3 regions of the Paenibacillus sp. 37 genome follow, and region 3 is predicted to be linked to each of the others. Evidence: riboswitches for the same ligand, from Rfam matches in the RefSeq annotation. Region 3 holds a riboswitch; each other region holds the start of a gene.
What was found. A riboswitch is a leader RNA that binds a small molecule or an ion and turns the genes downstream of it on or off. The one in region 3 is predicted to bind thiamine pyrophosphate.

Region 1 (11,129 bases), 2.7 Mb from region 3:
TTTATTTAAGTTGATCTAATCATTTCTTTATTTTTTAAAAACAAAATGATTACAAATGTAAATTAAAGATGGCTGTTGAAAAGCGCTTATTCGGCAGTCAGTGCATCTCCTTGATTTTGAATTCGAATGTTGCAATTAGTAGGGCACGTACAATCAAAAGTTTACATCTAGGTTTCTCTTTAATTTGTTCGACAAAATATCGTTAGTATTATAAACCCAATAAAAGCACAATTTTTTATGTATTAATCCTGCGTTACATTCTCGATTTCATGCTCATCGAATGAATTATTGGATTATGGTCTTGTCCTTGGCTCGGGACAAGAACTTGTACCGCTAAAATAAAAAAGCCGCTATATTAGCGACTTCAATGGAACTATGCTCTTGCCCCACGACATTACTTGGATTTGCACTATTCTTAGACAGCTTGCAAAATTTGTTTCGATATATTCCATGGCACTATTCATAATGATAAGGGTTCATCGCGATAGCTGAAGCGGTAAGTTTTGGTACAGTTCACTGTGTCATCGTAGGAAAACTTCTTTTCGAAAGCTGAAGAACCATTTTAAAAGAATTGAGGGCGCTTACCATCAGCGCCCTCGCCGGGCTGTTCGTACGATTCCATCTACAACCGTTTCAAACAATGGTGCCGGCAGATCATGTCCCATGCCATTAAGTAACATAAATTCTGCACCAGAGATGGATTGAGCCGTATCTTGTCCGCATGCTGGCACAAACATAGGGTCTTCCACCCCGTGGATTACTAAAGATGGAACCTTCACTTTTGCAAGTTGTGGACGACGGTCTCCAGAAACTGCAATAGCTGCAATTTGCCGCCCAATACTCCCCGGATCATAAGCTCGCCGAACCTCTTCTCGAATCATTAAACGATATTCGTTCTCTTCAAATGGATAACCCGTACCCGCAATACGTGTGGCAAAAGCTACACTATGAGCTAAGTACATAGCTTCATCCTTCATCGGGTTTGGTGCTGGCCGAGTCATTAACGCCATTACATCAGGCGATGTTGGTGGAAGTTCGGGATTTCCTGTTGTTGACATGATGGAAGTAAGCGAGAGAACCCGCTCCGGATATCGGCTGGCAACAAGCTGGGCAATTATGCCGCCCATCGAACGTCCAACGACATGTGCATTTTTTATCCCCAGGGCATCTAACAATCCAATTGTATCATCAGACATGTCATCAAGTGTGTATGGAATAACCGGGAGTTGTCCCGACATGAGTGTTTTAGCAAGTGCTTCAAAATCCAATGTGTCGTGATGGCTAAAGTGTGTGGATAAACCCGTGTCCCGATTGTCAAAACGAATTACTCTATATCCCCGGGTCGCCAGCATTTCACAAAATGGAACGGTCCAACGGATCATCTGGGTACCGAGCCCCGCAATCAACAGAATGGTTTCATCCGTTTCGCTGCCATAACTGTCATAGGCGAGTTCTATGCCGTTGGCTCTTAACATATTCATTGTTATGTTCTCCTTACACTTAATTTTATGGTAACTCTGTTATGGGCAATGGTCGAGAATCTTCAATGGCGGCAGTTCGCCGTCCAGTCCCTTCCAAGTAGGATACATGATTTGAAAAGGCCAGGAACGACGCTGTGTTGCTCTGACGAACATGACAAAATCCCAATGTTCAGTTTCGGGACCAGTTTTAGTCGGTTCAATGTAACGAGATGATTCAGTCACGTTACATACCCCACTTTCCTTCTTTATCTGCTGTTGTGAACGTCGTTTAAGTGGTTATTAACTCTCTTCCTGTATGAATGCACCCTTGGCTAAAGTCTTAATATAGTCTCTGATATCGGGTGTCCAATCATCAATTAATCCGTAAAAGTGATCTTTATTCCCGGCATACAGTGCTCTCAAAGCCTCCTCATATTGAGGGAAATCGCCCGCCATTGCAGTCATAAAATGATAACTTGCTTCTTGTGCGGCGCGAACTTTACTTTCGTTCTCTCCCAAGCGGCGAGCTTCATCAACCAGTTTTCGCAGCGTTACGGAGGCTCCTCCGGGTTGAGCTTTAAGCCAGTCCCAATGTCGAGGAAGCAAAGTAACTTCACCGGACACCACTCCCAGCTTAGGACGGCCAACCCTGCGAGAGGGTTGTTCATTTTCTTTCGTATCCGATATATGTCCAGCCTGGCTGTTTAACCGCTCAAGCACCTCAGCTGTTTTTCCACGAAAATCAATATCTAGTGGTTTACCCGTCAAATCGTCAAAAATAAGCAGTTGTACGAACTTACTGTCCTCCAAGGTATCTTTTACGATTCCGACAACGTAATCTAAAGTGCCTTTGGCAAAACAATCTTTCTCTAAAAAAGCAGTACAGCTTATTTGAGCAGGTGAAGCCTCCATGTTATACCTCCTTTTTCTTCCTTGCCCAATAATTATACCCGGGTAAAAAGATAAAATCAATATTACCCGGGTATAATTATTTTGTGTTAAGTTTTAATATTACAAATAGTCTGTGCTGTAAAATCCTAGTCTCGTTCAGCTCATTACAAAAGGCAGCCTGCTGGAGGCGGTATCAAGCCATACAGAAAGCTATTATCTGACGAAGTATGACACCTATGAAGATCTTCACAGCGCGGTTAAGCGGTACGTGCGCTACTATAACAACTACCGTTACACAGAGCGTTTGGGCGGTATGTCACCGAACGAATACCGAAGAGCAGCATAATAAAATGCCTTAGCACGTCATCCGAGCCAAGGCATCTCAATGAAACCATTATTTTGTTTTTTTAACTGTCAACTTGACAGGGAGTAGTTCATAATCGACTGTTTTCTTGGTTTTATTGGACTAACGTTTCCCGTTAGCTCGGTTTTGATATTTTAAAGAAACGTAAATAATTCAATTTCTAAGGTTCGCCCTTTCTCTTCTATCACCAGTAGAAGGATTTTTCTGTACCCAGAGAGTATCATATACGCTGCTTATAGTCAGATTTTTTAGAAAAGATCCAGGTGGCAATCAACATCACACAAGCCACCAATATACCCGACTCACCCGTCCATAGGAAGACATTTTCTCCTTTTGTTGACTCGTCAAATGCATCTTGAATGATGGCATTCCAGGAAGCGTGAAGCAGAATTGCGGGCCAAATGCTGCCTGTGCTCAATCGCAGGTGACTAATTATGAAGTTAAAAGAACTGATGGTAATCAGGAACAGTACAATGGACAAGGCGAGTGACGGTCCCGAATAATAGTTCCCTAGCAGAATGGCCGGAATATGCCACGCTCCCCAGATCAAACCGCTTGTTAAAATGGGTTTAGGCACTCTCGCTTTGATGAGTCTGGTGAGCATGTATCCCCTCCATCCCAACTCTTCTCCCGCGCTGCTGATCACACCGATGGCCGTGCCTACGAACATTTGGTAGATAATAGATAGTACAAGGCTGACAATAAAGACATCTCCTGACTTCACATAGTCCACTAACCCCGTAACCCAGGCGAATCCGTAAGCACATAAACCAATGATAACCGGTAATAGCAACACAAATGGGATGGCCTTTAAGGTTCGTTTTCCTCCGATCCGCAGTGAAATATCCGAAAATCCTTCATGCAGTACTAAACGGGCAAATATGGAGGATAGGCCAGGTGCCCACATGAGCAGCAGACCAAACACGGGTGATACGTTTAAGGCCAGAACATAGCTGATAATCGTTAATGGAATCAGCATAGCGAAAAAAACGAATAACCCTTTCCTTGATGATTGAATCGTGCTTCCGTCCTCGGAGTTCTTTTTTCTGTCTTTTATCATATATGTACTCAATTCATACCACTCCTTTAAGTATATGTATTCCGATTAGGAGTTTAACACTGTGTTAGAATTCGCGAAACAAACCTGAGCCTAGCACCCAATCGAGACTTTAGTCTAGTTAGAATAAGACTGGAGACGGATATAGGGTCACTGATAATAAGGATGGTAAGAACTGAACTAAACGTATACATATCTAAGCGTCAAATGGTATTGGACGAAAACGTATGTTAAGCTGCCCCCTCTTTCTCTCACGCCAAAAACGCTAGTAAATAGCTTGGGTGAGGCATTCCGCAATTGGCTGAATGAGATTCATTGGAAGGCGTTTGGAATACGAAAAAAACGCTGTTTAAGGGGCTTGTTTCAGTACAAGTACGACTGGATTTTCAAAATAGAAAATTTGCACATCAACATCTATCCGCAATCGGTACAAGTTCTTGTCCTTAGCCCAGGACCCGAACATGTACCGATAAAACAAAAAAAGTCGCTAAAATAGCGACTTTAATTGGAATATGTTCTTGTCCCGCTACAGGTTAATTAATGTCTTGCTTTCATTTAATAACTTCAACCTTTTTATCCCCTGCTGACTTCGCTACCTCTAACGTTGTTTTACCTTCAATAGCGACGATCACGCCAGTAGCCAGCATAGAAACGATTAAAGCTGCACTGATGGCTGTCGAAATTTTCTTCTTGACCATAACCATACCTCCGATATCTATTATGTTGTAATAAGCGGCTCAAGAATATGACGAGCCGAGTGTGGCTAGATATTACAATATTTCACTTTTTTTGTCGGGTAATCTACGTGGTGATTGTATTATAAACGTACTGACAATCATTGTAAAAGGATTTTTTCCTTGTGTTCAATTCCCGGACTTATTACTAGCTGGAACGTAAGGTCATTGATTCATATAATGGGCATATAGTTGCTCAAAGGTTGTATAACGTTCGACTTCTCTGCCGACCTTATCATACTCTTCTAGATATTCATCCATCACTTCAAGGAGCTTCTCTTTCATAACTGGTAAATTGCTTGCATCAAAGTATTGCATAAGTTCATATTTCTTGGTGCCTTTCTCCGTGGCCATTTCATCAAGATACTCATGTGCTCCAAAGGCCGAAAGAAAGACGTAGGAAGCATCGTTCGTTGTAACACTGTTCAAAATTTTATTGCGGTAGTTGCACCACAGTTCTTCGTATGTTCCTCCAAGATTATCAAAGGTCGGAACCGGTTTAACAATGAAGTTATCACACATCGTGCTATGTAACCTCGTAACGCTATTCAACATATTAAAAGATGTTTTTCGAATATCTTCAATGGTATGAGCTTCGATGATTGACATGCATAAGGATTCGAGATCATCCGGAACATAACGAAACGAACGTATCTCTTCCAAATATCGCTTGATCCCTCGTTTAATGCACGTGTTATTCATACTCACCAAGGCATTGACTAGATTGTACAGAACCCCAGCAGATGCATATCGCACTGAACCGATATCTTCACCAAGCATCGTATTGCTGTATGCTTGCTTAGCCAGATCGATCCATTTATTTGCCCGATTAAGACACGCTTCTCCTATCGGATTCGCAAGTGCATCAAGAGCTTTTTGCTGGAACTCGTTCAATTTTTCCAAATCCTCAGGCGTTGCATAGTAGAGTATTTTTAGGTCGGTTAGGCTGGATACGTTGGAACTCTCCAAGGTGGATTGCTCTTGTATTCTTGAATCCCATGGCGTGCAATAGATATCATATCCAACGTCATCCAAGATGAAGCAATCGGATATTTCCCATCCCTTTTCTGTATTATTTATGATAACTAAATCAAGATCGCTCTTCTCGTGAAAGTCACCGGTGCTAAATGAACCAGTAAGCCCAATAATGGCGATATCCTCTAGAAAATCTCTTTTTACGCGTTCAATCACCATGTTAATGAGCAGTTCATTTTTGTCCAGCAGCTTCTTCTTTATGATTTCGTTCATTCGTTACACCTCTTTGTATGATCCGGCCGTCCTTCATCACAACAACCTTAACTTGAGTCTATCGATTTAGAGGTGCGGTTACTATGTATAAGTTGATTTAAGTCATCTTTGCACAAAATCCGCTAAACCGTCGAAATGACGAGATAGCGGATTTCATTAGTTCTTTGTATAGACTATTTTCTTTATGCTTTCGCAGGACAAGAAATACCGACCCGCCAACTCCTCTATCCTGACTCCATTGCAGAATAAGGATTTGATCTCAGCGTTTCGAGCAGAGACCCTACTCTTGCTCTCTGTTTTCTCGCCCCATTTTAGGTGCGCCTCTTTGGGTTTTGGGATATAAACCAATTCCCCTTGAACGTATTCTTGAATGATCCGTAACAATTCTTCCGGAAAAATAGACTCGGCTTTTGAATATTTCATGGGCCTCACTCCTTATTTAATAGATCAATAAGGTGCAAAGCCAGTTAGTAGAATATTACGATTCGTCGTTGGCAATGTGATTATTCCCGGGCTCTATGCAAAGCATTGCCATATCCTTCACTGGCTTTGCATAGAGCCGTGCATGTAAGAACCCTACCCCGATTGTTTTCAATAGCCTCACCTCCATAGAAAATAGATAGTTGCTATTTGCTTATTATATCAGGGCTTGTTGTTGAAATGTTTAATCATCTCTTTTTGGGCTGACACGTTCTGATTATTCGCTGTACTCATCTTGATTAGCTGCTCTCTAATTGAATTAACTAACATTGAACTCAAGGCTCCAGCCCCCATGACATCTCCCAAAAATCAAGCTCAAAACGACTGCACATCACGAAAATATCCTCCATCCGTTGGTACGTTCCCTCGCTACAGCCTTCTAATAGTTTATCCGTTAACGTCACAAGGGATTGATTGCTGTTGTTGTATTCAGAGGAAGCATATCCTGTGATCCACTCTCCGTAAAAAGGATGCTCAGCTGCACCTGGTTTTTGAGCAAGGACTTGACCAATCTCTGCATAACTCCATGAGCAGGCCAGAATGGATACAAGTACTTCTGCTATGCCACCCGCATGGGAAACAGAGAGCATATAGTTAGTGTAAGCTGCATTTTTCAGTGCAGGTTTTACCTGAAAAACATGATCCTCTGTAATTCCTAATCGCTCCATATAAGAACGATGAATTTTCATTTCGCCATTCAAGATGTTATCTACGTTTTTACTAAAAAACTGCATCAATTTGGGATCGTGCGACTTGACGATACCTAGTGCAAATACACGGGCATAATCATACAGGTACAAGTAGTCTTGCAGCAAATAATAACGAAATTGTTCGACCGGTAAGGAACCATCTCCGATTCCTTTAACAAAGGGATGCTCGAGACATTCCTTCCACACGGGCTGTGCTGCCTGATACAGTCTCTCTGAAATAGTCAACATATGTTCCTCCAATTCATAATGTACGTATTTAAAAACAAAAAAACGAAACATCCTATGGATGTTTCGCAGACAAATACACTAAAACAAGGGGGTTCGCATGAGCTACCCAAGTCAGCGTTTCATCGTTGCATCCCTACGTTGGCATTATCCAAATCAGGTAAGGTCGGTTTAACACCCTCTCAGCCGGTTAAGGCTCCCTCGCAAACGGTTGTATGTAGTTGATAACTTTCTTATCCCCATAAAAGAGAAAATAACATCCATTTAGTATATCAAGGGCTGTTAAATATAGTCAAGGCAGATTGTATCGCCCCTTATCACCCTTCGGTGACTTATGTAAACGATGAAAACCATCACAACAATGGTTGAGTTTTAGCCACTGTTATGATGGTTTCTATTCTTGCAATTACTGCCGATGGTTTAATGCCCGAGTTTGTTCTTTCCAACAAAAGTGATTATTCCGTACTGGGAAGTGTTTCTCCAGCTCTCATTGGTCATATCATTCCACTTGGCTACGTTCTGCTTACCTCCGCCCTGGTTGTCATTAATTTGAAGCTCGAAACCGAGAACATTTCCTGCTTTGGGTGTCAGTGAATGTAATTGGATTCTGGCTTCTACGAGATATCCTTGATTTGTTTTCTTCACAGCACTTACAAGGCGTCCGGGTGAGGCCCCCCCTGCAAAGGTTCCCACATTGTCTGCACTGATTCTGAACTGGGCATCATCATATTGAAAATACGGTGTGCGCTGGTGATTCTCGTCCAGGAAAATCTCAACCGAATCCTGATCCCATGGGTTAATGCTGTCTGTAATGATGTTTGGATCAGTGACGTCGATCAGCAGGTATAGATACTCACCTGACCACATTGCGCGAGCCACTGCCTCTGCACCTTCGCTCTGGTTCAACCGTTTTACTTCAAATGGTACAGCCTTATTCCATAGGGCGTCTTTCTTCCCATCAATCTGAACAATCCCTTGCACAGCTTGTGCTGATTTGGGCATAGGAGCAAGTTGAATCACGCCGTATTTGCTTGTATCTTGCTCCTGTGATTGTGTTCGATCATTCCAGTACAGTGGATTATAAGGTTGTGTCCCACTTGCACCGCCATCAGTCACACGGATATCCAAGCCGGCTTCATATTCTGATCCGACTTGGATACCACCCCATGGAATGGACAATTCAACCTGATATCCGGCTTTTGTCTCACGTACACGATATGAACGTTGCTCCGCGCCCTCAGCTTTACCCGACCGCTTAATGATTACGTGTCGGTCATCTGCTTCATATGAGGTGGTCTTGCCATTATTGAGATCAACAAAGAGTTCTACTCTGTCATTCACGTCTGCCTTCGCATCCTGAACATCCACAAGGATATATAGGTTACTTTGATCCCATAAGGTGCGGAAACTAGCTGATCCTGAAGAATCACCCTTCAGTGGAGTAGACACCGCTTTGTTCCAGAGCGGATCTTGTGACTGTTTTTTGATATCCGGTTTACCCGAAAGTGAGACGGCTCTCTGTGTCAACACAGGCAAGCTGGATTCATCCACGAGTCCCCAGTATGCTTTTTTGGCCTTCAGGGCTGAATCAAACAGCATAGCCTGGTTGTTGTAAGACTTCTCATCTTGGAGTCCCCATAAGGTAACTGAAGAAATGTGATCTTTGTGTTTTTTGTACAAATCCAACAGTTCCTTATATCGATACGCCTGCTTTACCGCAACTTCATCGGACATCTCTTCACCAAATGGAATTCCGCTATCCACATCCAGTTCCGTGATCTGAATATCCAATCCAAGTTCGGCGAACATGTTGATCGTTTTTTCAATTTCCTTGATGGGCGGGGATTCCAGGTTATAGTGGGATTGCAAACCCACACCATCAATGAGCCCTTTCTCTTTCAGTCGTTTGACCAACCGATACATATGCTCTCTTTTCTCAGGGATTTCCGTGAAGTATTCGTTGTAGTATAATTTGGCATCCGGATCGGCTGCACGGGCGAATTCATAGGTTTTCTCAATGTAATCCGGACCGATTAGTTCATAAAAGGGACTTTTACGTAAACCGTTGGCATCACCATTGCTATCCGCAATCGCCTCGTTTACCACATCCCAGGCATAGATCTTACCTTTGTATCGGGTCATGACGGTTTCAACGTAATCCTGAATCCGGGCAAGTATTAATTCTCGACTCGCAGGGTTACCCTGAGGATCCTTGAACATCCACTCTGCAGCATCAATATGCCACAACAACGCATGTGCGCGTACGCCCATACCATGTTCCTCGGCGAACTGAACATATTGATCGGCTGCCTCGAACTCATAAACACCTTCGGAAGGAGACATGTACTTCGGTTTCATCTCATAGGTTGCGGTCAAGCTGTTAAAGTGTTTTGTGAGCAGTTGACCATATGCGCCTTCCAACTGCCAGCGATACACCGCTGCACCAATGGGGAAATCATCTTGATACAGGTCCTCCAGAGACTGAATCCCTTCTTCGATCTCCAGTTGCTCGGCCAGAGTAAATGATACATCATCCACATAGAACGATAACGTATCTACGCTATCTTCAGAGATGTAGGGTGTTTCGATGAACAAATTCAATTCAGTGGGATCATCGCTATACTGAAATTTTCCGGTGATCTTGTGCCATGTATTCCATTCTGTTTTGGCAATCTTCACGCTGCCGATCGGGTTCCAGCTTTCGGCAGTTGTTTTTTTATATGTGGTGAGCTGTAGTGTTTGATCCGTGGTGGGCTCCTGGGTAAGTCTTACATATGCCGCAATTTCGTACTCTTGGTTACGCTTAAGCAGATCCTTCATCGATAACATCGGTCCATGATAGGAACGCTCACGGTTGGCGACCAGCATACTGGACTGACCTTCGTGTGCTTCCTGTTGTGTCACTGTCAGCCTTTCGTTACCTGTACGTGGAGTCCATCCCTGAAGTGTACCGTCTTCAAAGTTTGTGCTCAAATGACCTCCCTCCACTTCCGTAACTGCCTTGGCTGCATGTGAGACATTCGAAAATGGAAGCATGGCGAGTACCAGCACAAGAACCAAGGCTGTTATATTCCATCGACCTAACCGTTTCATACAATTCCTCCTCTAGATTTGATCTAATTATTCTGAACGGATTAACATCCAGATAAATAGATTATAGTTCTTTGGATAGCGCTTACACATAACAAATTTCCAATAATTATAATAAAAAGTTATCATTTGGTAATCTCGTGTGAGTTTAGGAAGCTGGAAATCCAACTCTGTTTTTGCTTTGGTCCGTTATTTTTGCCTGAATCCGATTTGGATATAAAAAAGACCAAAACGATATGCCTTCCCCTACTCACATAAGGTAAATGCAAAATCATTTTGGTCATGCCTGCTTTACTAGTAACAGCCAAACACTGCTAATATTCAATTCGTTATAATAAATTAGTTAGCAATCACTTTATTCGACATTTTTCTGCAATTTAATTTACTTGATTCGACTTGATTTTTAGCGGCCTTCTATAGGCTTCCACCCATTCCCCTGCTCAATTGCCTACATACAATACATTAGACTAATGAACAGGAGTGATGTGATATGACATTTTTACCTCCTTTTGGACCTGGTGGAGGCTTTGGCGGACCTGGGGGTCCCGGAGGACCAGGAGGACCCGGCGGATTTCCTGGTCCGCCATCGTTCCCCGGGGGTGGAGGCGGCGGACCACAAGGCGTGCAGGCACCCACCGGACCGCCACCATCATTCATTCCACAGCAACCCGCTTCGTTATATGCGGTAGATCCAAGAGCCATATCCGGCTGTCTGTTTCGCTACACATATATTTGGCCGGATCGTGGTCCCGGCTTCTGGATGTACCCGGTATTTGTAGGTAGAAATTCGGTGGCTGGCTTCCGTTGGAATGGCTTCTTCTGGCTATACACCGGCATTGATCTGCAGCGAATCAGCTCGTTTAGCTGTTT
Region 2 (11,129 bases), 3.1 Mb from region 3:
CTTGGCTCTCGATCTGGATGATTGTTGGTTTGCAGGAGACTGATTTTGAGGCAGACACGGGTACGTATGATTTTGTTCAATTAAACCGGGATACTCGAGAATTGCTGGAAAAACGTGGTGCCCTCGTCTCCTACCAGGAGAAAGACGGAAAACACCAATGGGGTTTTTGGCAGAAGGAATTGCCAGAAGCATTACTTTATTTTCTCCAGGAAAGATAACAGGACCACACTAACAGGCGGCTGAAATGCCGCTATTGTTTTCCACCGCAATGATACCGCTTACAATTGTAATCTGAAAAAGAAGCAGGATATCCTGCTTGCTTTAAGTGCTCTAATCCTGCTTCTTTGTCGAATTACAAATTAAGCATGAATTTCGTTTACTTTTTAGGCTAAGGAATGTTCGGCTTCAATCTTTTTCAACAGAACATCGCAGCCTGCGTTAACCAGCTCGTACACCTCTTCAAAATTGCCTGTGTAATATGGGTCAGGTACTTCTCTGAGTTTTTCATCAGGAAGCATGTCCATGAACTTGATGATGTCTGCATCAGCTCCGCCTGGAACATTGCGTATATTATCTGCATTAGAATTATCCATAACCACAATGTAATCAAACTGAGTAAAGTCTTCGCTGGCGAATTGTCTCGCTGCCATGTTGGCATAAGAAATCTGGTACGAATCCAGCAATTTCCGAGTCCCTTCATGTGGAGGTTTACCAACGTGCCAGTCGCCTGTACCCGCTGAGTCCACGCGAATCTGGTGTTCTAGCCCCTTCTCCAGGACTTTGTGACGCAAAACGGCCTCAGCCATTGGTGATCTACATATATTGCCCAGACATACAAACAAAACATTAATCATATTAATCCCCCTTGCTTAACGTACCTTGAAGTACCGACGATGTTGGCTGTGTCACAATGCTCTCCGGCTGATGACTGACGTTCCCGGTCTCAGATGGTACGAGCGAACGACGTGGCAGTTTCCATTTATAATGTACAGAACACATCCGGAAGAACACAACTGCCGCAAAACAAAATAATAATCCAGCATTCGTTGTTAACCAGCCCATACCTATGACAAAACCAGCTGTCATTGCCCATACAGCATAAATTTCGTCACGCAATACAAGCGGTTTACGTCCAGCAAGCACATCACGAATAACGCCCCCACCAATACCGGTCATTACTGCTGCAACGATAACTGCGCTAATGGGATGTCCCATGTTCGCAGCGTACAGCGCCCCTTGAATTGCAAATGCTGCGAGTCCGATTGCATCAAACAACGCCTCTGTTCGCTTCCAGTGACTAATCCACTTGAGAGGTAATATAAACGCAATCGCTACAGATACTAAGGCTAACATAATAAGTGATCCCTGGCTCCACAGTGTCGTTACAGGTATACCTATAAGTACATTCCGGATAATCCCGCCTCCGAATGCCGTGACAAGTCCAAGCACTAGTACACCCAGAATGTCATACTCCTCTTCCATTGCCACGAAAGCGCCGGACATTGCAAATGCGATAGTGCCTATAATGCTGAATACTTCAAAAATGTGTAAGTCCAACCTGTTCAAACCTCACTTTTCAAGTCATCTCCATGTCGCTCTACCCATTGTATCCGCGAGCACTGAAATTGTGCAACCACATTTTGTGGATTATACTGGTTTGGTGAATATATTTGTACAGGTTCCAACATTATATTTGAACAATGAACTATTTTTCTCTGAATTAGGAAGGATGAAATAAAATGACGGTGAAACGGATAGTTATTTTTACAGGCGGAAACTTATCTGTAGAATTACTTCAGGAAATACGAGAAGATGATATGATCATCGCGGCCGATCGCGGTGCATTATTTTTAATTGAACACGGCATTCAGCCTCACATTGCAGTTGGAGACTTCGACTCCATTACTGAAGAGGAACGTATCATTGTAAGCAACAATAGCATTCGGTTCATTACATGTGACCCTGTTCATAAGGATCTTACTGATACAGAAATGGCTTTTGAGACAGCGCTAGATTACGAACCTTCTCACATCTTAATGTTAGGTGCTACAGGTACACGTATGGATCACACTCTCGCTAATGTACATATCATGGTTCGCGCGATGCAACATCATATCTCCTGTGCCATTCAGGACAAGCACAACTACATGACACTGACAACATCCAACGCTGTGGTTGAGCACCGAGACTATAAATATGTTTCTCTGCTGCCCTTGACTCATGAAGTTACAGGAATAACTCTAGATGGTTTTATGTATCCGCTAGATCAAGCCACCATTCGCATGGGACAATCCCTGGGTGTAAGCAACAAGCTCTTAGGTTCCTCCGGTACAGTCACTATTGATAGTGGCTTATTACTGATTATTCAGAGCAAAGATTGAATCTATTCGTATGCTTCATAGTTATTTATTACGTTTTTGTAACCAGTGATTCAATGAAAAAAATAGGTTCACACATAATAAAGACCCTTGATCTTCAAGGGTCTTTGTTGTTTCATCATTATTCTTCATCCGTCAATGATTAATTTTTTGACATTTTTAATCATATTTTAATAAACATACCCAAACCATTGTGGCGCAAGGGATTACACTTCCCTATCCAATTTCTAGGCTGTTACAAAGCTGTTATACTCGCTCTAGCAACTTAACGAAAACGAATTTTGGAGGTACTAACTAACATGAAAACAAACATCTTTGTCCAAAAGGCCGTAACCGTCGGGTTGTGCGCTACACTAGGTTTTGGAGCTGTATTAATGACTAACGCACCTGTTGCACAGGCAGCAACTGCTTCTGTATCCACAGGTCAACAAATTGTTAACTATGGCAAAAAATTCACTGGAACTCCATATAAATTTGGTGCTTCAACATCAACAACCAAGGTTTTTGACTGCTCTTCTTTTATGAAATATATTTTCAAAAAGTATGGTGTAGATTTGCCGCGCACTTCCGTGAAACAATCCAAAGAAGGTAAAGCTGTGTCTAAAGCTAATCTGCGTGTCGGAGATCTGGTATTCTTCTCCAGTGGTAGCCGTTCTACTGGTTCCAATGTCACTCACGTAGGCGTATATGCCGGGAACGGCAAGATTCTGCATACGTATGGATCTCCAGGCGTAACCATCTCAGATCTAAACTCCGGTACTTGGAAGAGAACGTATGTTAAAGCTCGCCGTGTACTCTAGAACTTATCATAGCTAATCAGTAAGGACCGGAGGTTACTATCCGGTCTTTTATTTTTACCCTCTTTTTGCCACACTCTAAACTGGTGATTCATGGAACTAACTGCGTAATCTAATTTTTATCATGCAGCATATAACCGATCCCACGCACAGTATGAATCAGTTTTACACTCCTTCCTTTATCCACCTTAACCCTCAGATGTTTGATATACACATCCACAACGTTGGTATCCATCGCATACTCATATCCCCATACTTCCCGCAAAATATCACTCCGGGTACATGCTTCATTCACATGCAGGGCCAGATATTCCAGCAATTCGTATTCTTTTGGCGTTAATGTCAGGTATTCCCCCGCACGATTTACCCGCCTCGAACGCAAATTCACTTTAAGATCATGGACTACAATTACTTCTTCACCCTCTGGTGATGCATTCGCAAAAACACGCAATAAGTTTCGTATTCTGGCAAGCATCACGTTCAAGTGAATGGGTTCCTCCATCACGTCATTAGCTCCGTAATCCAGCCACTCCACGATGAATTGAGGAGATGCGTTAGACGTGATAACCAGTAGAGGTATAACTTGACCTTTATCTATCCATCGTTTTAACTCTAATTTCTGAGCCTGGCCACAATGTTCCTTCCCCTCTTCCCGGTCTACCAGGATGATCAGGTTAATATGCAGCAACGAAGGCTCGACGGATTGGTTTAGTTCAGACCACTCCATTCGTTGCACTTCATACCCTTCGCTACATAAAACATCCTGAATAAGGCTGACCCGCTCTCCTGCTCCAATCAGCAAAATGGCTGTTTTCACTCTTTTTCACCCGGCCTGTCTCTATCCCCACTGCTCGTACCAATGGTTGGTACAGATAGCATGCCGTAAAATGAAAAAGTCCATTCCCTCAAGGGAACAGACTTTGCTTCTTTCTTGCTTTAACCAAAGTAACGATGGACGAGCGTACGTGCTTCAGCTGTGTCTTTTGTTCCGTGTACGAGGACACGTCCATCTTGGAAAATGACCATTCTATGGACTCCTGTTGTAAAAGAAACCAGAAACGGATTGGATTCCACTTTTCCTTCTTGAAGCCTGTTCAGACGATCCGCTGTATGTTGAAGATCCAGATTCATACGCCGTGCAGGTCGGATCTGAACGGTGTCCCTGCCACACAACACATCGGTTTTCTCCAGATTGGACGCAGAAAGATATGGATACGTTGCTGAAGTGCCGCAGGAAGGACAGTTTTGCTTTTTCGCACCATCCACATTAATGGATATGTATTCGTTCCTCCACACGTCAAATGACAATAACTTACGTCTCAATGCATTTGCATTGCCGCTAAGTAACTTCATCGCCTCTGCGGTCTGATTCGCCGTTACCATCTGTACTGCTTGAGGTATGATGCCAGACGTATCACAGGTATCTCCACCCAGAGGGACTTCACCCAGCAAACAATTTAAACATGGCGTATCTCCAGGCATAAATGTATAGGTAATACCGTAACTACCTACGCATCCACCATAAATCCAGGGAACACGGTGCTTCTGTGCCATGTCGTTAATGAGTAGTCGGGTATCAAAGTTATCCGTTGCATCCATGATCAAGTCGGTATGCTGAACGAGTTCTTCCAATTCATCTACTCTGACGTCCAAAACTTTCCCTTCCACATGAACCGTGGAATTAATGGCAGATAAACGTTTTTCCGCCGCCATTGCCTTCGGTATCCGCTCAAGCGCGTCCTGTTCTACATATAATTGCTGCCGCTGCAGGTTACTCCACTCCACATAATCACGATCCACAATCGTTAAGTGTCCGACTCCTGAACGAACTAACGTTTCTGCAATTCCTGTTCCGAGTGCGCCAGCCCCTACAATTAAAACTCTGCTGCCCTTTAATCTGGCCTGGCCTTCCTTGCCAAGTGGCGCGTACCGTTCCTGTCTGGAATAACGATCGGCCTGTTCTGAGGATGAAGATGTTAATTGATCTGTCATGTATGAACCATTCCTTCCACCGGACTACTGGCTGCTGCATAACGCTTTACTGGAATCATGCCTGCCTCATATGCCAGTCTACCCGCTTCTACCCCCAATCGCATCGCTTTAGCCATGCTCACTGGATCCCCTGATCCGGATACGGCTGTATTTAACAATACGCCATCTGCACCAAGTTCCATCGCATAAGCAGCATCTTTTGGGGAGCGCAACCCTGCATCCACAATCACAGGCACAACGGCCTGCTCAATGATGATCTCAAGGTTATAGGGATTGATAATGCCTCTGCCAGCTCCGATGGGAGAAGCGCCAGGCATTACAGCATGTACGCCAAGCAATTGTAGCCTTTTGGCCAGAATGACATCATCTGAAATATAAGGCAATACCGTGAAGCCATTTTCAAGCAAAATTTCGCAAGCCTTGTACGTTTCAATTGGATCTGGGAGTAACGTCATTCCATCTCCGATGACTTCAACTTTTATCATATCACAAAGTCCTGAAGCCCGCGCAAGCTCGGCAATCCGCACCGCCTCTTCCGCAGTGGAAGCCCCTGCCGTATTCGGAAGAAGTGTGTATTTGTCCAGATCCAACGTATCCAGGAAATGCTTCTGATTACGTTCCTCCAAATTCAGACGACGAACAGCAAAAGTCAAAACTTCCGTTTCAGATGCTTCCACAGCCTGACTTTGCACTTCCAGATCCGAAAACTTGCCTGTTCCGAGCAACAATCTGGACTCAAACGTATATTTACCAATGTTCAACATCATCAACCGCCTCCTACAAAATGTACAATCTCAATTCGATCGCCTTCTCTTAATGCCGTCGTTTCATGATACTCACGGGTTAAAATATGCTTGTTCAGCTCTACAACTACAGTCTTGACTTGCAGATCAAAAGATTTAAGCAGTTTATCCACACGATTCAATCTGTCTTCAATCTCCATCCGTTGACCATTAACGATGATATTCACTGCACCACTCCCTTTCTGTTCAATCGCTCCGGACTCAGCGCCTCAATTCCGAGTTCTTCTGAGATTTTGCCAGCGAGCAACTCAGCGATAAGCCTGCCTGTTATCGCACTAAGCAAGATACCGTTGCGGTAATGCCCAAAGGCGGCGAACAGCCCGGGTATACTCTTGCAAGCACCTATATAAGGCAATCCATCTGGAGTTGCTGGTCTTACGCCTGCCCACGCTCGTATAAATTGCGCTTCCTTCATCCCAGGCACCCAGTGGGTAGCCGCTGTTAGCAGCTTTTGAACACCCTGTACAGAAACGTTCAAATCCGTTCTGCCTGGCAGACTGGTTGCCCCAAGCCAAACTTCGCCATTGGCTTTGGGAACAATATAGATATCCTCTGCATAAACCGTTCTGTCAGGTCTGTACCCTGCATGTTCATCTGAGAACTGAACGGCAGCTATTTCACCTTTCACCGACCACACAGGCAAGCTCAGATTTACATGTCTCATCAACTCTTCACTCTGTAATCCAGCCGCTATAATGACATGTTTGCATTTCATCTCACCGATCGATGTGGTGATCCCCTGAACGCCGTGTTCGTTTGCTTGCACACGTATATCCTGTATGTCCTCCATAACCCGTGCTCCCAATGCTTGAGCGGATTCGGCGTATGCCTTCGTTAGATGGATTGGAAGAATTTCACTCTCGTAAGGTCTGTAATAGGCTCCATACGTATCTCTGTTGAGCCATGATGCCTCCTGTTGCACAACGGAACGATCCCACCATACCTCATCAGTAGAAGCAGACAACGCAGACTTCCGATTGTCCTTATACCTACTTAATTCACTGTATGAACGAAAAGGAGTTAGGAATCCCTGGCGTTGCAGGCCAGTCTCTACCTCACTGAGTGTAGCCATTAGCACCTGTTGTTCGATAAGTAACTGTCTACTCTGCCTGGCGAGCTTAGCCATCAAAGGATGAGCAAAATCCTCACTATCTGCCGCCAGCATTCCAGCCGCCGCGCAAGAAGTGCCTCCTGCAATCGCCGAACGCTCCAGCAACAGCACATCCTGTCCACGGGAAGCAAGCTCATATGCGATGGCACATCCAACAACGCCTCCGCCTACAATAATCGTTTCTGCATGAATCTTATCCGGTCTATCAGTAATGATCTTTTTCATCCTCTCATCTCCTTGATTCAGCGGCTCAGACCTTCTGTAGCAACGATACCCTGCCTTAATAATGCAGCCGCCCGATCCGGGGAAACGCTCGCCCATACATTCGAGATCACAGCAACTCCCTGTGCGCCTGCAGAGCGAATAGCGTGAATGTTTCCCGGTTTGATTCCCCCAATCCCCATGACAGGAATGGAGACACCAGAGCACACTTCAGCCAGAGCATATAATCCTCTTGGTTCAAGATCAGGCTTACTGTTGGTTGAGTAGACATGCCCGAAGAAAAGGTAATCGGCTCCCCGTTCTTCAGCGATTTTTGCCTCATCGATTGAATGAACAGATACACCCAGACGAATTCGCTGGACATTGCTTATAACAGCAGGGTTGTAGTTACGTATAGCCTCTTGCCCCCAATGTACACCGCCATAGATGTCATTCTGTGGTGGCAGTTCTGAACCATTGATAACGATGCGACAAGATGGAACGCCAACACCACGCAGACTTTCAGCCCAACCGATCTTTTGTTGCCATGAGAGTTGTTTCTCTCGTATATGGATGTAGTCCACCCATGGCCAAACGTCCTTTGCAGCTTTTACAAAAGATGCTTGATTCCCTACACCCGTAGATACAACATGCAGTTCAAATGATCCGTGTACACGTTCATGAGAAATTACCGTACTGTTCATCTCCTTCCAGGCGTGAATGCTATGAAAACACAAAAAAGCCACTCCCGTAGGGGAGTGGCTGCGTGTTAATTATAGGACCAGATGACTGACTGAAGCATACAGTTCATTTCGTGTAATAAAGCTATAGACCTTATAGCCTTAACGTTATACACGCAACTGCATGTTTCAATTCGTTAAGCAGACGGTTGAAATCCTTTCGAATTGCCGTTGCTCACGTCATTCACTGAAACGCGCTCGCCACTTCCCTACGCTGGTATGATCCAGATCAGGTGCAAAGGGTCCGGAATCGCATTCTTCCATCTCAGCCGCATCGTGCGGCCCCCCTAGTGTTCATATGAAGTTGTAGCCTATGTTACCATAGACGGATTTTTTTGTCACCGTCATTTCTGTTAAACATGGTCTTGAATCTTCTAGTTTTTCTCAGACCATTCTTCGACATTCCATGTTTTGGTAACCCAACCCTCGTAGAAATCAGGTTCATGAGATACAAGTAACACCGTTCCCTTGAATTCTTGCAAAGCACGCTGCAACTCCGCTTTGGCTGTGACATCGAGATGGTTTGTCGGCTCATCGAATAAAATCCAGTTGCTTTCACGCATCAAAAGTTTGCATAAACGAACCTTGGCTTGTTCTCCACCACTCAGCATGTTAAGCGGACGGGTAATGTGCTCATTTTTCAACCCACAGCGAGCGAGATGACCCCGGACCTCATTCTGGGTCAAATGTGAAAACTCATTCCAGACGTCCTCGATAGGCGTGATATTTCCAGCACGAACTTCCTGCTCAAAATAGGCCGTTTCGAGATAATCTCCCAAAAAGGTCTTTCCACTGAGTGGAGATATTTTGCCTAGGATAGTTTTCAGCAGTGTCGATTTACCCACACCATTACAACCTACGATGGCAATTTTCTCACCACGTTCAATTGTCATCGTCATTTTGGGCAGCAAAGGATACGTATATCCAATTTCAAAATCAATGCCCTCAAAGACCGTTTTGCTGCTCGCGCGGGCATCCTTGAATTTGAACGTTGGTTTAGCTGCTTCATCCGGACGATCAATACGTTCAATTCTGTCCAGCTGTTTCTCCCGGCTCTTCGCTCGACCTGAAGTTGAAGCACGTGCCTTGTTACGCTGAATGAAATCTTCCTGTTTCTTGATGTACTCTTGCTGCTTCTCGTATGCATCAATATGCTGGGCTTTATTCATATCAGCCATCTCGAGGAACTTGTTATAGTTCGCTGCATATCTCGTTAATTTGGCAAATTCCAAATGATAAATGACATTTACGACTTCATTCATGAATTCCGTGTCATGGGAGATTAAGAGGAACGCGTGCGGGTAGTCCTTCAGGTAACGTGACAACCATTCAATGTGTTCTACATCCAGATAGTTGGTCGGCTCATCCAGCAAAAGCGCTGTAGGTTTCTCGAGCAAAAGCTTGGCAAGAAGCACCTTGGTACGTTGTCCACCACTTAGAGCTGCGACATCTCGATCAAGACCAATTGCGGACAAACCAAGACCATTGGCCATCTCTTCCACTTTTACGTCAATCAGATAAAAGTCGCCCTGTTCCAGTTGTTCCTGAATATCGCCCATCTCTTCCAGCAACTGCTCCAGCTTATCTGGATCTGCATCTGCCATCTGGTCCGTAATATTCATCATTTCTTTTTCCAATTCAAGCAACGGAAGGAATGCATCCTTAAGGACGTCACGAATGGTTTTGCCTGGCGTAAGCTTCGTGTGCTGATCCAGATATCCATAACGGACCTTAGGTGTCCATTCCACTTTTCCACTATCTTTAAGCAATTTACCGGTAAGGATGTTCATTAATGTTGATTTACCCACACCATTGGCACCAACAAGTCCTACGCGCTCTCCGGCAAGTAAACGAAACGATACATTTTTAAATAACGTGCGATCTCCAAAATTGTGACTTACGTTCTCTACTGACAATAAACTCATAAGATGAGGTTGCTCCTATCTATTAGACATTACTTTTGTTATTGTTCCGAAACCCTATTCTAGCACAGGTCCCGTCTTTTCTGAAAGTAATGTAAACAGTTCAGGAACCTCTTACATGATTTTGTCATGCAGGCTACCCTAACGATTAGAGCATTTATATTCGAAATAGCCCTGTGTAGCTGCTTGTCTTGCGTCTGTAAACACCTCTTCAGCACGGTAACCATTACCACATGTGGAGGGATAGTAGTACTTGATACCCGTTAAAGGATCTACCCCACCTACGATGGCGGTTTTCTTCACAAGTCTGCCTCCACCAATTGCGTAATTGTTGATCTTCTGGTCACCCACACCTATACCTTGGACAAAGGCCATAATCCCTGTATCGTTAATGGAGTTGTACCAATCTTCCTGCGCAATCAGGGGCATCGTAAACGTATAGGAAATACCGTTCTTTCTGGCAAACTCATTATGGCGGTTAATCACATCAGCCAGATCACCCTGAACAGTAGTCACAATCCGGCTTTGTCTAACTTGCTCAAATACGCTGGTATTCTGAATTAAAGGAATCTGTGTGGTTGAAGCCAGTTCTTTTTGGAATCCCTCAATCCATTTCCCTGCGCTTGCGTCAAAAGCATGTACGTAGTCGTCCATTGTAAAGTTAATACTGTTACCATCAGAATCTGAATATGTATAAGGTTTCTTGGGACTCCACACTTGCCTGAAAGAATCTTCACGGTGACCCGTCATCTCTGTTTCTGTGGACAACATATAATATCCATCATAATCCAGAATAACCACGGCAGGAATGTAATTAAACATGTTTCGAATAGCTGCGGGATCATCCTGAATCCCCATATTCAAAGCCATCGTCTGCGTAAATGTCAACAAGGCAAGCTCCTTGTCCGCTTTAACAAACTTGGTTGAATCATAACCTGCTTCATCATTTTGTTTCTCATTCTGATGCATGACTGCACCTGCATCCATGACTGCAGTTTGAAGTGCAGATCTGTATCGTTGGCCAAGATATTGAGCCTCTTCGGCATCTTGGGTATGGAGTGAGATGATCCAGAAGAGCGGGAAGAAGATCAGCACAAATACAATGGATAGCTCAGTAATCTTCATTGAGGACCATACCTCCGTATGTTACAAATACTGCTGAAGCCTGAGCCGTGCCACTCAACC
Region 3 (11,129 bases):
ACTGTGCAGCTTCTGATTTGCGTGATCGACGGCATGGTCTCCCCAACGTTCCCGCGCTTCTTGTTCATACGAATTCTCGCTAAAGTCAAATCCTTCGAATTGTTCTTTGGCTGTCATTTTAATTTCTCCTTTCACGTGTAAAACCGTTCTATCAATGGTAGCAATCATCTGGTCCAAGCGTCGGCGCTTCTCCAGCAGTATAAGTCGATGCATATTAAGTGCTTCTTCTGGATTGAAGGAGGGGTTGTTTATAATGTTTTTGATCTCCTTCAGAGAGAAGTCGAGTTCCTTGAAAAACAAAATCTGCTGTAACCGTTCCAGGTTGGCATCTGAATATAATCGATACCCGGCAGAAGTCACTTCGTCGGGGGTTAATAGTCCGATCTCATCATAGTGATGCAGTGTGCGCACACTGATCGAGGCAAGTTCGGCAACTTCTTTTACCTTCATGGCCATGTGTGAAACCTCCTTACAACATCGATTGTACAGTGTCACGTTACGTGAGAGTCAACCGTTGAAAATGAAAAAACAAGATGCAAGCATGGAGGCTGCATCTTGATCATGGATTGGTGAATAGATGTGACTGAATTATTGTATCATCCAGTCACTGCAGGGAGCGGATGCGCTTCTAAGTCGAAGACATAGACTGCCGCACCGCAGGGTGTTGTGAGGCTCCTCTGTTATGGAGAGGAGAGCGAGCGGTTATGGGCCGCACCATGTATTCGGTGCAGCCCATGGGGCTGGCAGTGCAGGGAGAGCAGGGCTACGCCTGCATCCCGAGCACTGCCGCAGCGAACTGCGCAGCCGCTGCGCGCACATCGGCCGCGCCCGCGATGGCGGAGATGACGGCTACGCCGTCGGCTCCAGCCGCCATCACGGCGGCCGTGGTATCGGGCGTAACGCCGCCGATACCTACAATCGGAACTGCGATGCCTGCGGCGCGCAGTTCCGCCACCCCTGCGGGGCCCAGCACAGCGTGGGCGTCCGCTTTGGAGCGCGTCGGGTACATGGGCCCGACGCCAAGGTAGTCGGCGCCCGCCTGCACGGCACGGCGCGCCTCATCCACAGAGTGGGCGGATACGCCAAGCATCCGCCCATCTCCAATGCGGGCGCGTACCAGCGCCGCGTCCGCATCTTCCTGGCCGACATGCACGCCGTCGGCCTCCACCGCTACAGCCAGCTCCACATCATCGTTCACGATGAACGGGACCCCGTGCTGGCTGCACACCTCACGAAGCCGCATCGCAAGCGTGATGCGAGCTTCGCCGACCAAGGCGCCAGTTCCCTTTTCACGGAACTGGAACAGCGTGATGCCGCCAGCAATGGCCTGGCGCAGCACTTCCACAGGGTCTTGCGTTGTATTGACGCTGCCCATCACCAAATACACCTTCATCGCGCGTTGTACCGCTTCTGCATCCCAAGGGCGCATCACTGCTCACCCCGCTGTCTGCGCTGATATGCAAAATGATTTGTCGGCCCATGTCCGGCCCCAATCCCCAGCTCATCTTCGATGGCTGCCTGAATGAATGCTCGCGCGGTCGTAACGGCAGCCAGAACAGGTGAACCCTTGGCTAACTCTGCAGTAATGGCCGCAGAGTACGTGCATCCTGTTCCGTGTGTATGACGTGTTACTACACGAACATTCTCCAGATAATGAAAAGACTGCCCATCGTAGAGCACATCAACGATCATACCACTTCCTTCATCATGACCACCTTTGACCAAAGCATACGTTGATCCCATCTGTACAATCCGTCTTGCGGCTTCTTCCCGCTGACTCAGATTTGTGATAGACATCTCGGTAAGCAGTTCCGCTTCCGGAATATTGGGTGTTGTGATCAGGGCATGGGGCAGCAGCTCCGTAACCAGCGCTTGTACAGCTTCCTGCTGGAGCAGAGGGGCACCGCCTTTGGCGACCATCACAGGGTCGATGACCAGATTAGACCAACGGTAATGCTGCCATTTCTCAGCCACTAGACGAATAATTTCGGCACTATATAACATGCCGGTCTTCGTTGCGGTTGGTTGAAAGTCTTCACCCGTCGAGTCCAATTGCTGGGCAATGCCATCGTAAGGGATGGGAAAAACGCCCTGCACACCTGTGGTATTTTGGGCAGCAATAGCGGTGATAACGGTCATGCCGTATGCGCCAAGCTCCTGGAATGTTTTCAAATCAGCCTGAATTCCTGCACCGCCCCCGTTATCAGAACCTGCAATGGTTAGCGCTTGAGCAATGCTCATATTGCACCTCCACGGATTTGACGGATTTGTGCGCGTTCTGCCAAGAGGTCTGGTGTTACTTGTGCCAGTTGATTCAACAATTCAATCTGGAAGCTGCCCGGCCCCTGATGAGCTGTCCGCTCTGCCGCCAGTTCAGCTGCTACACCATAAAACGCGAGCGCTTCAACAACACTGCCTATAAGATCGGCTCCTGATTCCGCTATGGCTGTAAAAGCACCAATCACCGAACTGAGAAGACAGCCAGCACCTGTGACCTGAGTTAGCAGGGCATGACCATTACTCGTAAGGAATGTGGATTGTCCATCAGTAATGATATCTTCTTTTCCGGTAATGACCACAACACAGCCAAGTTTATGAGATGCCCGCTCCGCAATTCCAATCCGGTCACCTTCACCTGATCCTGCGTCCACACCTTTAATGCTCCAGCTCTCACCGATGACATTGGCAACTTCCGCCACATTGCCGCGCAGCACCGTGAGGCGAATCTCACGAACGAGCATCTGCACGGTTTCTGTACGATAGGTGGTCGCGCCAGCTCCAACCGGATCAAGCACCACAGGCACGTGATACGCATTAGCCGATTGGCCTGCCAGACGGATCGCCTGAACGACTTTGTCATCGAGTGTACCAATGTTGAGTACCACGGCTCCTGACATCTTGGCGACATCAGCGACCTCTTCATGGGCATAGGCCATAAAAGGGGATGCACCCAGTGCGAGCAGACCATTGGCTGTAAAAGGAGCAACGACAAGGTTGGTAATATTGTGTACCAGCGGATTTTGCGTACGAACACGTTCCAGATAAGACATATAATTTCCTCCTTGTTATGAAGTAACCCCATCGGCGGAAGTCCGATATCTGGAGTCACTCAGCAGAATAATAGAATATGAGTCTCCTTGTTGAGTTGGGGCGCAGAGTCTAACAACAGCTAGATGCATTAATGCGAGAAAAGCAGAAACGTAAAATCTAAATTAGTTTCATAACTCACTAAAAAGGGATTTTTTGTAACAGGATATAGACAAATTGAATCATTCTGATCGATATCTAGCCTTGATTGAAATAGCTAAAAGGTAGATTCATATAAAATGTAAATTCGCAGATAGACAACCGTACAAATACGAAACAGTACAAAACGAAACGATACAAAATACAGAAAGTGAACCCGGGTCTTTCTCCAAACTCAGGCAAGAGATAGTGTGATGGATGTTAGCGTCTAACCAGTGTCTTGAAGTCCAGGCTGGTCGATACCCAACTGATTGGGGCACGACTGGTCAGACGATGTTTCTAAAGAACACAGGACGTCTTATGTGGCTGTCAGCTCCTCCTTTTGAAATGTAAGGAACATCAGACACGTTATCCCAGAATCTCCTGACCAAAACGCTGCAAACAGCTATTTATTCTGATATAACATGCTTCAGGTTCTTTAGATTTCTGCAACCGCTCCAAATCCCTGAATAGGACGCCTCAGATTCGTTAGCGCTCGCTGCATGCTCTACTCCAAGCACATTAAGGAGCTAGCTCCCGGAAGGTTTGAAGATATGCGCTAATGTTCATACCAAATTCATACCAACAAGCCACCAAAACGCATATCAAGCTGCTCTGATGCACATCAAGCCACTTAGGCTTGTTATAAATTCTGATCCTTCGATGCTTGCTTCAGGGCTATTCCATTTCACAAACCTTCATGCATCCGATCCTATATTTTGCTAAAATTTGTTTTTAACCCCTTGCTTTCATTCTGTTTGTGTCCAAGGTCCAGTTACTTTTCCTTTATTCACGTTGCTCTCCTTTATTTACTCTCCTTGCAGATTAATAAAAGCATCCTCGGCTTTCACCGATTCAGGAATCAGATCCTGTTCAACGAGCCAAGCACGTACATTCTCCCATGATTCCATTTCCTGCCGACCAAACGGTTGGCCTTCTTCATTCATAAGTGGCAGTAGAATAGTAAGGCTTTTGGTTTCGACATCCGGGTCAAGCGGAGACGTTTGATTCTCATGAGCGAGCAGAATATTCAAGGCTTCTTCTGGATGCTCAGTCACATATTTTTGTCCTTCCTGGACCGCTTTGACGAACCGGGTAAGCTGTTCTTTTTTTGCTTGAATGCCAGCTTCACTCGCAGTCAGGACCAGTTCATAATAATCAGGTACGCCATAATCGACGGGGTTAATTGATTTCATGGAATGTCCTTCTTTCTCCAAAATCAATTGTTCATGGTTAATAAAACCACCCATAATCGCATCCGCCTGTCCGGAAGCCAGTGAAGGAATCAGATCGAATCCAACGTCGACCAGATTCATGTTATCTGGGTTGCCACCATCGTGGCTGATCATCGTACGAACCATCGCTTCATACAGCGGAATTGAAGAATACCCGACAGTTTTTCCGTCAAGATCTTTGGGTGAACTCACGTTGCCATTGGCTTCGGTCAATAGATGAACAAGCGGGTGCCGAACAACAGCAGCAATAGATCGTACAGGAATGTTCTCGCCACGCGCGAGCAAGATTTGGGGCTGGTAGCTTAAGGCCAGATCAATTTTACCGGCAGCAACAAGTTTGAGTGAATCATTGGTATCCGCAGGCATCTGAATTTCGACATCCAGACCTTGGTCTGCGAAGTACCCTTTTTCCTGAGCCACATAGATGAAGGAGTGTACTGCATTCGGGTACCAGTCGAGCATGATGGACAGTTTATCTTTGGCGTCTGATGCTGGTTCGGTTGCAGACTTGTCTGTTTGTTGTGCATTGGTTGCAGAGTCTGTTGTTGGCGTGTTACTGCTGGTATTCGTGGTGCTGCATCCACTGACTATCAGCAAAAGGCTAATGAGCATGATGGGAAGCAGGGAGTGTATGCCTTTATTATTCATAATGGAAGTTCCTCATTTCATTGTTTAAGGTTTGTAGGAGAAGAACAGCAGGATGTTAACGGACAACGTGATGATTGAAACATAACTGATGATATGTGAAAAAAGTGTTTGGAAATCATACTTCCTATCATTAAATCGGGTTCACTCTCCAAGATTATCCGTTCTTTCTTTTGCCTCCATGACGGCGTGTGTTAAACCGTTTCTCCAGCCAGGCAATCAATATAAACAAAACGATCCCAAGCAGGGATAACAGCACAATAGCGGCAAACATCGCGTCCGTGTTCATGTTGCTGGACATACGGCGGCTGAAGTATCCGAGACCTTTGCTGCCACCGAGCCATTCGCCAATCGTTGCACCAACCACGCAGTACACCACAGACATCTTTAGCCCCGAGAAAAAAGAGGGAAGGGCAAGTGAAACCTGGAGTTTGCAAAAAATATCCCACTTGCTGGCGCCCATGGTGAGCAGCAGTTCACGCTGTTCTGGATCGCCTTGGCGAAGTCCATCGTAGGTGCTGACCACAATGGGGAAGAAGGCGATCAGGAACACCACGGCGACTTTGCTCCACAAGGTATAACCAAACCACAGGATGAATACAGGGGACAGGGCAATCAGTGGTATGGTTTGACTGATCACGATGAAGGGATACAAGGCCTTTTCAATCGATCGGTTCATATGCATTCCTGTCGCTAGCGTAATTCCAGTCACTATGGACAAGCCAAAACCAACAATAACCTCCATCAAGGTAGCAGGCAGATGTGTAGCCAGCAGGAGGTAGCGATGCTCATACAGGGAGCTGGCAATCGCCGTTGGGGCTGGAATGATGAAGGAGGGCACCCATCCCATACGCACAATCCACTCCCAGAAGACAAGCAACAAGAGCAGGAGCCAAAGAAACAGACCATAACGGGCAAGCCAACGCCTTACGCTATCCTTCATGCAGTCTCCCAAGTTACCTTCTCGCATGCAATTGTTCCTCCAGTCGTCGTCTCATCTGAACGAGCGCCGGTTCATAGATCATGTCCGAATGTCTTGGACGTGGCAAAGGTACCGTCAAATCCTGTAGCTGTTGGCCTTGGCGCCCCGGAGTTAACAGGATAATCCGATCACTGAGCAGCAGCGCCTCTTCAATGTCATGCGTAATGAACAACACGGTTTTGCCAAAGCCCTCCCACAGTTCCAACAACCAGCGATGCATCTCCCGTTTGGTTAAGGCATCGAGTGCGCCGAATGGTTCATCCAGCAGCATGAGTTGGCCACCTGTCAGCAAAGTACGAAGCAGCGCGACACGCTGGCGCATGCCACCCGATAGCTCGTCTGGGTAAGCATGCGCGTAGCCGGATAGGCCAAATCTGTCGAGCCCAGCCAGAATGTCCGCGCGAATTCTCCCCTTATCCTGCCGCTCTGGAGCAAGTTCAGCGGGGAGCATGCAATTCTCCATGACGGTTCGCCAGGATAACAGGAGGTCCTTTTGTGGCATATAGGCCACCTGCCCCAGTCGCTTTCCTTCAGGGACCCAAGGAATTTCTATGGTTCCATGGGTTGGCTCAAGCAAGCCTGCCAGCAGCTTGAAAAGGGTGCTTTTACCGGAGCCGCTGGAGCCGATAAGCGAGACGAATTCGCCGTTGGCTACACGCATCGACACATTGGAGAGCACGGGGGAATCCCTTTTTCCCGGGAAAGCGTAGCTCATGTTGTGAATGGTTATGTTATTATCCATCTCGTTTTGTCCCCCCCTTGTTATTCCAAATTCAACTTCAAACTACGGGATCTTTAATTACACCTTCTGATCTGCCCGCAGAACGCGAAAAAGACCCACCCATTTCCGGAGAAATGAGTGGGTCTGTAAGTTCAATTCACATTAAATTTCATCATCAACATGAAAAAATCCGCTTACTGAAAGGCCGCTCCACTTCCCTCCGCTGGTATGATCCAGATCAGGTTCAAAGGGTCCGAATCATTCGATTCGTCTCAGCCGTAAGGCTCCCCTAGTGCAATGTTCAAGATATGCAGTTGTGTGTTCAGCATATATCACATGCAAGTGGAATGTAAAGGGGGCGCTTGGAAAGAATGTGAGTACTGATCTGAAAATGGTTCCGGTCAGATTATTTGGATTGTACAGCCAGATCATTCGGGTAGAAGCAATAATCCGTTGCCGGAATTGCTCCAGATCCCTCTATTCCTCTTACTGGGGCAGGTTTATTTAATCAGATAGATACGGTACAATATCTATTAAATTTCTATATACTGCTTTCGGAATGTATTAAATGGAAGGGAGAGTGTATATGAAAACGATTGGTCTTATTGGTGGAATGAGCTGGGAGTCATCGTTAGAATATTATCGAATTATTAATGAAGAAGTGAAAAATAAATTGGGAGGATTGCATTCAGCCAAATGCATTTTATATAGCGTGGATTTTGAAGAAATCGAGCGTTATCAAGCTGAAGGTGATTGGGAAAGTGCTGGTGAATTATTAGGGAATGCTGCTCAGTCTTTGGAAAAGGCAGGAGCAGAAATGATTGTAATTTGTACAAATACGATGCATAAAGTGATTAAACATATTGAAGAAAAAGTGCGTTTACCCATTGTACATATTGCTGATTCAACAGCAAATCAAATTCATAAGTCCAAAATAAGTACGGTTGGTTTACTTGGCACTAAATATACGATGGAACAAGACTTTTATAAAAAACGAATTGAATTGAATGGTATTAAGGTTTTGATACCGAATGAAGAGGATAGAAAAGTTATCAATAAAATAATATATGAGGAATTATGTTTAGGGAAAATTGAGCCCTTATCAAGGGATTATTATAAAATGGTGATCCAAAGGCTAGTTGATGATGGAGCTGAGGGGATCATATTAGGTTGCACCGAAATTGGATTATTAGTAAAAGTAGAGGATTCAGAAGTTCCATTATTTGATACAACACGTATTCATGCGATTGAATCTGTTCATTTGGCACTAGCCAAATCATTTTGACACAACCAGATAAACCAGTTCTCTGATTTACCTTGGCTCATGAACCCGATATAATAGGGATGGCCCGTATAGGCCGGATCACAAAATGCAGGTGGGATTGTTCTCCCTCCTAGGCAGAATGGGGACCCGAGTTGAAAACGTTCAAAAAAGTATATATTGAGATCACGAGTATCTGCAATCTGGCTTGCAGCTTCTGTCCACAGACGCAGCGTGCCAAAGGATTCATTGACCCTGAAGTCTTCAACAATATACTGGAACAAGTTAAACCACACACCAATCATATTTATCTACATGTCAAAGGTGAACCCTTGTTGCATCCCAAAATAGATCTGTTGCTCGATTCCGCACATGAGAAGGGACTCAAGGTGAACATTACAACGAATGGTACACTATTGCCCAAGACTCAGCATAAATTGCTTGGCAAACCGGCGCTGCGGCAGATGAATTTCTCCCTGCACAGCTTCGATGGGCATGAAGGTTCGACCGACCGTGACGGATACCTGAGCAACATTCTGTCTTTTGTTCACGAAGCGGTGAAGCACAATGTCATCATCTCATTCCGGTTGTGGAATCTGACGCAGGATAACTTCACAAATGCTCAGATGAATCGAAATCGGGAGACCCTTGAAGTATTGGAACGTGAGTTCAATCTGGACTTCCGAATTGAGGAAAAAGTAGTTCCAGGCAGCGGGGTCAAAATTGCCCCGAATGTATACCTGAATCAGGACCATGAGTTCCAGTGGCCGAGTCTGGATGCACCTGAAGATGACGGCAAAGGCTTCTGCCATGCATTGCGTGGTCAGGCAGCTGTGCTTGTAGATGGAACGGTGGTTCCATGCTGTCTTGATGGTGAGGGTGTCATTAACCTTGGTAATGTGCACGAGAAGTCATTCTCGGAGATTATTGAGGGTGAGCGAGCGAACAATCTGGTATATGGCTTCTCCAGGCGCGAAGCTGTGGAAGAGTTGTGTCGAAAGTGCGGTTATCGTCAGAGATTCGGAGCCTGATATCTTATATCAGCAAGCCAGAAGCCATTCAAGATCACACATTTGGAGACAAATGTAGTGGTCTTTCTTTGTTATCGGGGATTCAAGTGAGGGTACATACGTTACAAATGAGCATACCAGAGGTTGATATGAGCATATTGCTTGAGAGACCTGGCATGCAAAAAACGAGGATATGACAGGGATTGTGCGATGTCATAATATATCTGATCTAATGATTATTCTAGTTACCTTCCTTATTTGGTAGGATTAGGTTGTGGGTCGGACAGAGGTGCACCTCTGACGATCTTCTAGGACAAGCTCAGGCTTGTACACTATCAAATAACGAGAGAATAAGGGAGGAATAAAGTTATGAAAAAAATGTTGACGTTGTTGCTGTCCGCTGGTTTGGTTGCTTCTATATTTGGTGCCGTTCCGGCTGCGGCTGCACCTACCGTTGTAAATTCAACCATTGTGGTTCCAAAGGGCACGACCTATGACGGCCAAGGTAAAACATTTGTAGCCAATCCTTCCACACTGGGCGACGGATCTCAAGCAGAAAATCAGAAGCCAGTCTTTCGTCTGGAGGCAGGGGCCACGCTCAAAAACGTAAACATTGGATCACCAGCTGCTGATGGTGTTCATTGTTATGGCAACTGTAATATATCGAATGTAGTCTGGCAGGACGTGGGCGAGGATGCACTGACATTGAAGTCTGCCGGAACGGTTAACATTACCGGTGGGGCAGCTTATAAGGCTTATGATAAAGTGTTCCAGATGAATGCAGCTGGAACAATTAACATCAAAAATTTCCGTGCAGATGATATTGGCAAACTGGTTCGCCAAAATGGTGGAACTTCCTTCGCAGTTAACATGACGCTGGATAACTCCAACATTTCTAATGTAAAAGATTCGATTATGCGTACAGACAGCAGCACATCACAAGGGAAAATTACGAATACCCGTTATTCCAAAGTACCAACGTTGTTCAAGGGGTTTGCTTCAGGGAAAACGAGCCAGTCTGGGAACACGCAATATTAGACAGGAGATTGAATCGCTGGAGTTGGTAAAAGTTTAAGCTCCGCTTGTAATTTGAAGTTAAAATATAACGCCAAAAGAGCGTCCCAAGGTCATTGCCACAATGACTTTGAGGGCGCTCTTTGTAATGCAGATGTGATAATATTTCTGCTGAGCAATGTCTTATAGAGGATGCTCAGACTATTTCTCTCCTGGAACTTCAACGATGACTTTGCCTTTCTCGGGGACAACAGAACCGGTATCACTAGAGCCCAATTTGTTCATGATCTCGTAAGAGGTTTCTTCAAGCATGCGAGAGTACTTGAATGATACGAGTGTTTGACCTGTTACGGAAGGACGAGTCCCTGCTTCAGCAACGGCTTTGTTTTTAATAAAGAACAGGTCAACGATGGTTCCGGCATTTTTGCTAATGTTAGCCTGCCATTGTAGCAGTGCACTTCCATTTTTAAGGATATAATAACTGATCAGATCGTTATCCTCAACAACGAAGAAACGATCTTTTTTACCTTGCTCAAAGATGTATTCAATGGATGAATCCACCGGACCTAAAGGATTGCGAATGTCCAGACGTGCTTGTCCCAGTTCAGAGAAGCGTGGCAGATGCAATGCGGCTTCACGCGCCACAGTCAGATCGGAACTGTTATATTCTTTTACAATCGTAGCGTCGGTAGTGTAAATGTAGGCTTCCTTGGCCTTCTGGTTCCACTGCACCTTGGCACCAAAAGCTTCACCGATGGCACGGAGCGGAAGCATCGCTTTACCATTCACCAGAATCGGCGCTGAGGAGAATGTCGCATTCTGACCGTTTTTCTTCATTGTTTTGCTGTTAGGTGTAAGGACATACTTATCGCTGCCTGTGCTAATGCTGATCTCTTTTGTTTCGTTATTGTAACCAAACGTATAGTTGCCGAGGAATTGAAGCTCCGTCAATGCCACGTAAGTAATACCCTGCCGTATGACAACATCATATTGAGCTTGAACATTGTTAATATAAGCTGTCGGTTTAGGTTTAGTT

Region 1: it holds a riboswitch for thiamine pyrophosphate, as region 3 does, so the genes downstream of both, tenA (thiaminase II) here and F0220_RS04615 (ABC transporter ATP-binding protein) in region 3, are expected to answer to the same signal.
Region 2: it holds a riboswitch for thiamine pyrophosphate, as region 3 does, so the genes downstream of both, F0220_RS17740 (thiamine phosphate synthase) here and F0220_RS04615 (ABC transporter ATP-binding protein) in region 3, are expected to answer to the same signal.

The regions. Positions count from the first base shown of each region.
Region 1 covers NZ_CP043761.1:3,733,017-3,744,145, reverse strand. Annotated here, with positions in the region: gene F0220_RS16040 (alpha/beta fold hydrolase) at 588-1,481, opposite strand; gene F0220_RS16035 (hypothetical protein) at 1,521-1,703, opposite strand; gene F0220_RS16030 (DUF2239 family protein) at 1,761-2,372, opposite strand; gene F0220_RS33415 (IS3 family transposase) at 2,515-2,697, shown strand; gene F0220_RS16020 (CPBP family intramembrane glutamic endopeptidase) at 2,936-3,694, opposite strand; gene F0220_RS32510 (hypothetical protein) at 4,324-4,470, opposite strand; gene F0220_RS16015 (nucleotidyltransferase domain-containing protein) at 4,672-5,754, opposite strand; gene F0220_RS16010 (CD3324 family protein) at 5,911-6,177, opposite strand; gene tenA (thiaminase II) at 6,510-7,172, opposite strand; TPP riboswitch at 7,285-7,382, opposite strand; gene F0220_RS16000 (endo-1,4-beta-xylanase) at 7,590-10,262, opposite strand; gene F0220_RS32505 (hypothetical protein) at 10,750-11,129, shown strand, end outside.
Region 2 covers NZ_CP043761.1:4,140,922-4,152,050, forward strand. Annotated here, with positions in the region: gene F0220_RS17690 (alpha/beta hydrolase) at 1-218, shown strand, start outside; gene F0220_RS17695 (low molecular weight protein-tyrosine-phosphatase) at 384-854, opposite strand; gene F0220_RS17700 (trimeric intracellular cation channel family protein) at 856-1,557, opposite strand; gene F0220_RS17705 (thiamine diphosphokinase) at 1,740-2,381, shown strand; gene F0220_RS17710 (C40 family peptidase) at 2,678-3,178, shown strand; gene F0220_RS17715 (response regulator transcription factor) at 3,288-3,992, opposite strand; gene F0220_RS17720 (ThiF family adenylyltransferase) at 4,112-5,167, opposite strand; gene F0220_RS17725 (thiazole synthase) at 5,164-5,931, opposite strand; gene thiS (sulfur carrier protein ThiS) at 5,934-6,137, opposite strand; gene thiO (glycine oxidase ThiO) at 6,134-7,306, opposite strand; gene F0220_RS17740 (thiamine phosphate synthase) at 7,324-7,986, opposite strand; TPP riboswitch at 8,212-8,321, opposite strand; gene F0220_RS17745 (ABC-F family ATP-binding cassette domain-containing protein) at 8,397-9,947, opposite strand; gene F0220_RS17750 (hypothetical protein) at 10,086-11,069, opposite strand; gene F0220_RS17755 (hypothetical protein) at 11,056-11,129, opposite strand, start outside.
Region 3 covers NZ_CP043761.1:1,019,772-1,030,900, forward strand. Annotated here, with positions in the region: gene F0220_RS04585 (MerR family transcriptional regulator) at 1-456, opposite strand, end outside; gene thiE (thiamine phosphate synthase) at 764-1,429, opposite strand; gene thiD (bifunctional hydroxymethylpyrimidine kinase/phosphomethylpyrimidine kinase) at 1,429-2,241, opposite strand; gene thiM (hydroxyethylthiazole kinase) at 2,238-3,050, opposite strand; gene F0220_RS04605 (ABC transporter substrate-binding protein) at 4,035-5,108, opposite strand; gene F0220_RS04610 (ABC transporter permease) at 5,263-6,075, opposite strand; gene F0220_RS04615 (ABC transporter ATP-binding protein) at 6,062-6,829, opposite strand; TPP riboswitch at 7,007-7,109, opposite strand; gene F0220_RS04620 (aspartate/glutamate racemase family protein) at 7,395-8,093, shown strand; gene F0220_RS04625 (radical SAM/SPASM domain-containing protein) at 8,225-9,100, shown strand; gene F0220_RS04630 (pectate lyase) at 9,449-10,117, shown strand; gene F0220_RS04635 (copper amine oxidase N-terminal domain-containing protein) at 10,295-11,129, opposite strand, start outside.